DNA from 2 places in the Amycolatopsis sp. NBC_01488 genome. Region 2 is predicted to be linked to the other one. Evidence: riboswitches for the same ligand, from Rfam matches in the RefSeq annotation. Region 2 holds a riboswitch; the other holds the start of a gene.
What was found. A riboswitch is a leader RNA that binds a small molecule or an ion and turns the genes downstream of it on or off. The one in region 2 is predicted to bind S-adenosylmethionine.
Positions count from the first base shown of each region.

Region 1: another riboswitch for S-adenosylmethionine. It lies ahead of OG738_RS17130 (methionine ABC transporter ATP-binding protein); the one in region 2 lies ahead of thrC (threonine synthase).

Region 1 covers NZ_CP109434.1:3,511,138-3,515,430, reverse strand. Annotated here, with positions in the region: gene OG738_RS17135 (4-(cytidine 5'-diphospho)-2-C-methyl-D-erythritol kinase) at 1-533, opposite strand, end outside; gene OG738_RS17130 (methionine ABC transporter ATP-binding protein) at 604-1,614, opposite strand; SAM riboswitch class I at 1,824-1,914, opposite strand; gene rsmA (16S rRNA (adenine(1518)-N(6)/adenine(1519)-N(6))-dimethyltransferase RsmA) at 2,052-2,888, opposite strand; gene OG738_RS17120 (transglycosylase family protein) at 3,280-4,293, opposite strand, start outside.
Region 2 covers NZ_CP109434.1:5,006,446-5,010,738, reverse strand. Annotated here, with positions in the region: gene OG738_RS24170 (DMT family transporter) at 1-103, opposite strand, end outside; gene rpsT (30S ribosomal protein S20) at 435-695, shown strand; gene holA (DNA polymerase III subunit delta) at 936-1,916, opposite strand; SAM riboswitch class I at 2,053-2,186, shown strand; gene thrC (threonine synthase) at 2,200-3,465, shown strand; gene OG738_RS24150 (DUF4231 domain-containing protein) at 3,581-4,090, shown strand; gene OG738_RS24145 (ComEC/Rec2 family competence protein) at 4,096-4,293, opposite strand, start outside.

The DNA.
Region 1 (4,293 bases), 1.5 Mb from region 2:
GCCAGCACCCAGTGGAAGGTGTGCCGCGACAGCACCGGGACGAGCCGCTCACCGCGCCCGGTACCCAGCGCGGTGCCGCCGTAGAGCGCGAACGGGACGTCGCTGCCCAGCCCGGCGGCGATCTCGGCCAGTTCGTCGCGCGTGACGTCGAGGTTCCACAGTGAAGCCAGCCCGACCAGGGTCGCCGCCGCGTCGGCGCTGCCGCCCGCCAGGCCGCCCGCGACCGGGATGCCCTTGCGCAGCACCACGCGGACCTTCGGCTCACCGGTGCGCCCGACGTGCGCGGAAAGCGCTTCGACCGCGCGCCAGGCCAGGTTTTCGGGGCCGGTCGGGACCGACCCCTCGCCTTCGCCGTAGATCTCCAGGCCCGGTTCTTCGGTGACCGCGACGGTCACCTCGTCAGTCAGCGACAGGGCCTGGAACACGGTCACCAGCTCGTGGTAACCGTCTTCGCGCAGGTCGTCGACCGCCAGGTGCAGATTGACCTTGGCCGGGACCCGGACGGTGACTGGAGGCGGAACTACGGCGAGCACCCGACCAGCCTACGTGCCCGCGAAAACGCCCCGATGCGACGTGCGCATCGGGGCGTTCTCGAGCGTTCGATCAGGCCGCGACGCCCTGGGGGCCGCGCGCGGTGTGCGTCACGTGGCCACCGCGCTCGGCGACCCACGCCAGCGCCGCGTCCGCCCGCTCGCCGCGGACGCCGAGGCGGAACCGGCCGACCGGGGTGTCGCCGATGCGGGTCAGGCCGCCGCCGATGGTGGCGAACTCGACGTCGAACCGGCCCGCGGCCTCGGGCAGCAGCGCACCGACCGACGCGAAGCCGACCAGCACGACGTCGACCGAGCGGTCGTAGCGCGCCGACTGCGCGCGGGTGGTCTCGATGGCCGGCAGCAGCGCCTGCGCGGTGCGGCTGGCCGGGTTCGAGATCAGGTCGAGGACGCTGCCGCGCTCGACGACCGTGCCGTCTTCGAGCACCGCGACGTCGTCGCAGACCCGGCGGACCACACTGGCGTCCGGCGTCGTGACCACGACGGTGGTGCCCAGCTCGGAGCGGGCGCGGTCGAGCACGGTGAGCACCGCGCCGGCCTCCTCCGGGTCGATGCCGGCGGTCGGGTCGTCGGCGAGCAGGACGGCGGGGGCCGCGGCCAGCGCCTTGGCGACCGCGACGCGGCGGAGCTGCCCCTCGGACAGCTCGCCGGGACGCTGGGTCGCGCGCTGGGTCAGGCCGACGAGGTCGAGCAGCGAACCGACCCGGCTGCGGCGCTGCGGGCCGTCGATGCCGAGCTGCTCGAGCGGGGAGGCGATGTTGCCGGCGATCGTCCGCTCGGCGATCAGCGTCGGCTTCGTCGAGACGACGCCCAGCTGGCGACGGATCTCCCGGAGCCGGCGGCCGTCGAGCGTGCCGGTGTTGAGGCCGTCGAGACGGACGACGCCGCGGTCGGGGCGCTCCTGCAGCGCGATGCAGCGGGCGAGGACGGACTTGCCGGACCCGGTCGGGCCGACCACGCCGAACAGCGAGCCCGCCTGGACGTCGACGCTCACGTCGCGCAGAGCGAGAACCGAATTTCCGTTGGTGGCAAAGGTTTTGGACAGGTTTTCGACGGTGATCACGAAGGCTCCAGAAAACGGGGTGCGCGCGACGCGCGGCACCCGGCCGCAAGCGAAGTCCGTCCTGAGAGGACGGTGCGTGAAGAAGAGGTGGACCGGCTACGACAAGCTCAGTGGGAGCGTCGACATGCGGTCACGGAGCGGCGGCCTTCGTCGACGACGCGACGCTTGGTCAGGAGCAGGGGGCGGGCTACCCTCTTCATCGGAAACGGCCTCCATCGGTCCTGGCGGTAGCACCTGCCCCGTGGGGGGTGGTTGCTGCGACTTCGGCGAGCCAGGTCTCTCAGTCGCTCGGGATGGACGTACTGAGTAAAACCGATCCCGAGGAGCGAAAGCAAGCGCATCGGCCCAGATCACACGAGTGGCGGTGTCCGAATCGCGAGACGGCACGCCAGGAGGGGTATTTTCGCCGGACCGCTTTCACTTCCACTGTGGACTTGCTAACGGACAGCGGCGAGCCGGGCGAAGTCGTGCACATCGAGCTGCTCACCGCGGGTCTTCGGGTCGATCCCGGCCGCCGTGAGCAGCTCCCCGGCCCGCTCGGCCGAGCCCGCCCAGCCCGCGAGCGCGGCGCGGAGCGTCTTCCTGCGCTGTGAGAAAGCGGCGTCGACCAGGCCGAAGAGCCGATCGCGGTCGTCCGACGCCGGAGCGTCACCGCGTTCGAAGGCGACGAGCGCGGAGTCGACGTTCGGCACCGGCCAGAACACCGAGCGCGGCACGGCGGCGACCTTGCGCGCCGGGCCGTAGTAGGCGAGCTTGACGCTGGGCACGCCGTAGATCCGGCTGCCGGGGCCGGCCGCCATCCGGTCGGCGACCTCGGTCTGGACCATGACGAGGCCGGAGTGGAGGGACGGCAGCTCGGCGAGCAGGTGCAGCACGACCGGGACGGCGACGTTGTAGGGCAGGTTCGCGACGAGCGCGGTCGGCTCGGGCAGCTGGTCACGGGTGACGCGCAGCGCGTCGGCACCGACGACGGTGAGGCGCCCGGCGGCCTCGGCCCCACGCTCGGCGACGGTCCCGGGCAGCCGGGCGGCGAGCTTGGGATCGATTTCGACGGCGACGACGTGCGCGCCGGTGGCGAGCAGCCCCAGGGTCAGCGACCCGAGCCCGGGCCCGACCTCGAGGACGACGTCGTCCGGGCCGACGTTCGCCAGCTCCACGATCCGCCGGACGGTGTTGGGATCGTGCACGAAGTTCTGCCCGAGCTTCTTGGTCGGCCGCACGTCGAGTTCGGCCGCCAGCCCCCGGATCTCGGCCGGTCCCAGCAGTTCAACCACCGGACGAGCCTACCCAGGCGGTCGTCCCCTGCCCCCGGACGGTCGGCTCACGTCCCCACAGAGCCGGCTCACGCACCCGGAAGCGGATTTCGCGTGATCCGGGACGGAACTCGCGTGACCGGAGGCCGAACTCGCGTGATCAGGGACGGAACTCGCGTGATTGAAGGCGGAACTCGCGTGATCAGCCGGGCATCTCACGTGATTGGAGGGGCATCACGCGTGATTGGGGAGGCATCACGCGTGATTGGAGGGGCATCGGCGTGATGCCCGCCTGATCACGAGTGATGCCCCGCTGATCACGGGTGATGCCTCTCGGGACACGGGTGATGCCCCTTGGCGCACGCGAAACGGCCCCCGTCCACCTGGGACGGGGGCCGTTTCGAAGGAAGACTCAGGCCTTGGCGCCGCAGACCGGCCAGGCGCTGTAGCTGCCGCCGCGTGCGGCCTTGACCTTCTCCGCGATCGCGATCTGCTGCTCGCGCGAGGCCTGGTTCGGGAGCGCCGCGTACTCGTCGCCGCCGTAGGCGTCCCACGTGCGCTTGTCGAACTGGAGGCCGCCGTAGTAGCCGTTGCCCGTGTTGATGGCCCAGTTGCCGCCCGACTCGCACTTCGCGATGCGGTCCCACGCGGAGCCGTCGCCGATGTCCGGCGTCGGGGCCTGCTTGGTGCCGACGTGGATGATCTTCGGCTTCGGCGGGGTGATGACCTGCTCGGAGACGCTCTCGCGGGAGACCTCTTTGCCGTTCTTCTGCGTGACCTTGTAGGTCACCATCTTCTCGCCGGGCGTGCCGGGGTCCTCGACCGAGGTCTTGCCCTTGGCGAGGTCCGGGTCGTCGACCTTCTGCTCGGGCGGGTCGATGGACTCCTTCTGGACGACCGTCGAGACGCCGGTGCGGCTGATGTGCACCTCGGCGCCGTCGACCAGCTTGACGTCCAGGCCACCCTCGGCGGCGTCCTCCGGGCCCAGGGTGAGCTTGTACTCGCCCAGGAACTCCTTCGTGGTGACCGCGGTGGTGGTGACCTTCTTCGGCTCGTTCGCGCCGTCGTAGAGCGTGATGTTCTTGAGGGTCTTGATCTCGACGGTGGCGCCCTGCAGGGGCAGCTCGCCGTCCTTCGGCATCGACATCCACGTGCCGGGCTTGTCCACGCCCGCCATGCCGAGCTGGCCGAGCGCGTCACCGAGGTGGGTCGCGCGGACCCAGGAGGTGTGCTCCGAGCCGTCGACGATCATCTTCAGCTGACGGCCGCGCTCGAGCTTGATGACGCCGCCGTCGCCGACCTCGGCCTGCGGGGACGGGGACAGCGAGTCGTGCGCGCCGACGGACAGGCCGGCGTCTTGCAGCACCTCGCCGACGGTGTCGCCGAAGGAGTGCACGGTCTGCTGCTGGCCGTCGACGTCGACCGT
Region 2 (4,293 bases):
AGACGAACTGGGCGCCCCCGGAGGAGATCCGCTTGGCGGCGAGGTTCCACGCGGCGTGCACGACGGCCGCGATGAGGACGAAGGACAAGGCGGTGGTGTTCATGGGACCCCTTCGGGTTTTCGCGCGCGCGAAAACCGGGTCCTCCAGGCTTTTGCCCCGTCAGATGAACGACCGGCCGTCCGGGCCTGCCGATGGTGCCGCTCGGACCAGGCCCGCCGATCCTGGTTGGGTGAAGCGGGGTGCGCGGACCGGTGACGGAACCCTAGGCACTGCCGTCACCCACGGTACTCCCGGCTCCGGACGTCCGCGGCCCGGCTGTTAGAGTCATCGCTCGCTGCCCGTGCGGCATTCCGTCATGGAGGAAACCCGCTCTCCGGAGTGGGGCCACTTCAGCGCGGCGGCGAATCTCACCGAGTGAAACAGGAGTTGCCCGATGGCCAACATCAAGTCGCAGATCAAGCGCATCACGACGAACGAGAAGGCGCGTCAGCGCAACCAGGCGATCCGGTCCTCGGTGAAGACCGCGATCCGCAAGGTCCGCGAAGCCGCCGAGGCCGGCGACAAGGCCAAGGCCGTCGAGCTGCAGCGCGACGCCGCCCAGAAGCTGGACAAGGCCGTCTCGAAGGGCGTCATCCACGCCAACCAGGCCGCCAACAAGAAGTCGGCGCTGGCCAAGCGCGTCAACGCGCTCTGAGCTGGTTGATTTCTGGGAAAGCCCCGGCTTCGGCCGGGGCTTTCTTCATGTCCGGGTGCTTCGCGCAGTGGGTTCGGTGCTGCGGGTCGGCGGTCGCTCGCGGGGCGCGCCGGTAAGTGATGGGTACCGCAAGTCTCGCGGGCACACATCCGGTGGCGGCGGGCACCGCAAGTCTCGCGGGCACACATCCGGTCGCGCATCCGGTCGCGGTAGGCACCGCGAGTTCCGCCTGCCGCGGCGTCAGCGGTCGCCCTTGGCGGCCGCCACCTCCAGGACCGCGCGCTCCAGCGCGTAGCCCGGGTCCGCAGCCACACCCTTGACCTCGGCGTTCAGCCTCGCCACCACGCGCATCGCCGTGGCCAGGCCGTCCTGGTTCCAGCCGCGGGACTGGCCCTGGGCCTTGCGGACCTTCCACGGCGGCATGCCCAGCTCGCCCGCCAGCTGGTTCGGGTTGCCGCGGCCCGCGCCCGAGACCCGGGCGATCGTGCGGACCGCATCGGCCAGTGCGTCCGCGACCAGGACGTGCGGGACGCCCAGCTGCATGGCCCAGCGCAGCGACTCCAGCGCCGCCGAACGGTCGCCGCTCACCGCCTTCTCCGCGACCGCGAAGCCGGTCACGTCCGCGCGGCCGCGGTGGTACCGGCGGACCGCCTCGGCGTCGACGTTCCCGCCCGCGTCCGCCACCAGCTGCGTCGCCGCCGAGGAGAGTTCTCGCAGGTCAGAGCCCACGGCGTCGATCAACGCCGCGACCCCAGCCGGATCGATCTTGCCACCTGCCCGGCGCACCTCGTGCCGCACGAACTGCTCGCGCTCGGCCGGCTTGGTCAGCTTCGGGCACTCCGTCACCTCGGCGCCGGCCTTCTTCAGCGCCGCCGGGAGCGTCTTGCCCGCCTTGCTGCGGCCGCCACCGGTGTGCACGATGACCAGCACGACGCCGTCCGCGGGGTCCTTCAGGTAGGACGCGACGGCGTCGGCCAGCTCCTGCGAGATGTCCTGCGCCGACTCCAGGACGATCACGCGGCCCTCGCTGAACAGCGACGGGCTGACGAGTTCGGCCAGCTCCGGGGCTGTGAGATCCGACACCCGGACGCGAGTCAGCTCGGCCGTGGCGTCGATCGCGCGGGACGCGGCGAGCGTGTCGCGGACGGCGCGCTCGATCAGCAGTTCTTCCTCACCCAGGACCAGGTGCAGCGGGGCCGGGGCGGTGGCTTGCGCGGTCACGGGAGAATCCTCTCACTTGCGCTGTCGTGCGCCCGCTCCGGTGATGTCGAGCGGCCACCATGGCACGGCGTGAGCGCCATGTCGTACGGTGTCCTCGAGGCAGCGCGCCGATCGGCGCGCGCCGACAACCGAATACCGCTCATCCAGAGGGGCAGAGGGAACGGCCCGACGAAGCCCCGGCAACCGGCGTACAGCCCGTCATCCCGCGATCGCGGGGTAGCTGACGACCACGGTGCCAATTCCGGCCCGCTTCGGCGGGGCAGATGAGGAAAGGAACCTCGCGATGACCGCCACCCTCGGAACGACCTCCGCCACGAAGACCCCGGATCTCGGACCGGCCGTCGAACTGGTGTCGAAGGAAGAGGGCCACCGGCAGCCGCTCGCCCCCGAATTCGTCTCCGCCGAGGACTTCTCGCCGCTCGAGGTCGCCTACGACTTCGGCCGCGTCCGCCGCGAAGACATCGAGGCCGGCCCCAAGAACATCTGGCGCTACAAGAAGCTCCTCCCGGTTCCGTCCAACGTCGAAGAGATCCCGAACACCGAGCCCGGCGCGACCCGGCTGATCCGCGCCGACCGCCTCGCCAAGGAGCTCGGCCTCAAGCGCGTGTGGGTCAAGGACGACACCGGCAACCCGACGCACTCGTTCAAGGACCGCGTGGTCGCCGTCGCACTGGCCGCGGCCCGCGAGTTCGGGTTCGAGGTGCTCGCGTGTCCCTCGACCGGCAACCTGGCCAACGCGACGGCCGCCGCCGCGGCCCGCGCGGGCTGGCGGTCGGTCGTGCTGATCCCGAAGACCCTCGAGCGCGCCAAGATCCTCACCACCGCGGTGTACGACGGCGACCTGATCGCCGTCGACGGCAACTACGACGACGTCAACCGCCTCGCCACCGAGCTGGCCGGCGAGCACCCGAAGTGGGCGTTCGTGAACGTGAACGTCCGGCCGTACTACTCGGAAGGCTCGAAGACGCTGGCCTTCGAGGTCGCCGAGCAGCTCGGCTGGCGCATCCCGCCGCAGATCGTCGTGCCGATCGCCTCCGGTTCGCAGCTGACCAAGGTGGACAAGGGTTTCCGCGAGCTGGGCCAGCTCGGTCTCGTGGATGCCGGCCCGTACAAGGTGTTCGGCGCGCAGGCCACCGGCTGCTCGCCGGTGTCGGCCGCGTTCCGCGCCGGCCAGGACGTGGTCCAGCCGGTGAAGCCGGACACGATCGCCCGCTCGCTGGCGATCGGCAACCCGGCCGACGGCCCGTACGTGCTCGACATCGTCAACCGCACCGGCGGCGCGATCGAGGACGTCACCGACGAAGAGGTCGTCGAAGGCATCCGGCTGCTGGCCCGCACCGAAGGCATCTTCACCGAGACCGCGGGCGGGGTCACCGTCGCGACGGCGAAGAAGCTCGTCCAGACGGGCAAGCTCGACCCGGACGCCGACACGGTCCTCCTGATCACCGGCGACGGCCTCAAGACCCTCGACGCGGTCGAGAACCACATCGGCCCGAAGGCGACCGTGCCGGCGTCCGCCAAGGCCGTGAACGAAGCGCTCGGCTACTGATGTCCTGGCCGGGGCGGGCCACGCGGCTCGCCCCGGCAACACCTCCTTTCCGCGCTCCCTGGGCCGCTAAGGTCGACACCCGCCAGGCGTCGGCGCGGTCCAGGAGGTTCGGGGTATGAAGTGGGCTGAGAACACGTCCGGCGATCTCGCCGAGCACTGGATGGTCACCGCCGAACGCGACGGCCGGGCCTTGCCGGTGACGGTCATCGCGAGATGGCGGTGGTACAAGAGAGGCGCCCGGCGAGACCGGCTGCGGTACGGCGTCATGGAAGTCGTCGCCCTCGTCGGCTCGGCCGCGATCCCGGTGGCCGCCGCCGCGCACCTCGACTCGGTGGTCATCGCCGCGCTGGGCGCCCTCGTCCTGATCGCCACCGGCATCCGGACCACGTTCGGCATGCACGAGAACTGGGTGGAGCACAGCCAGATCGGCTACGCGATCGAGCGTGAAGCCGCATTGTTCCTCCATTCGTCACCGCCTTACGACGGCCCGGACGCCGTCCGCGAGCTGGTCGCCCGCGTGGAAAACCTCGCCGACGAGGGTGGGCGCCAATGGGTCCGGCGCCGGATCACCGCCGAACGCGGCCGCCGAACCCAGGAGAGCGCCCCCCACCCCGCCGTCGAATGATCCGCTCAGCGGCGCGGCGGGCCGCGCGGCTCGCCCCGGCGGGCTACCGCCGGACCGGCCGGGTCGCCGACCACTGCCGTGTCACCGTCGACGTCGGTTCGGGTCACCAGGGCACCCAGCGCCGTCAACGTGTCCATTGTGGACTTACTCGGGTGGCCGTAGGTGTTGCCCGCGCCCACGCTCACCAACGCGACCCGTGGCGC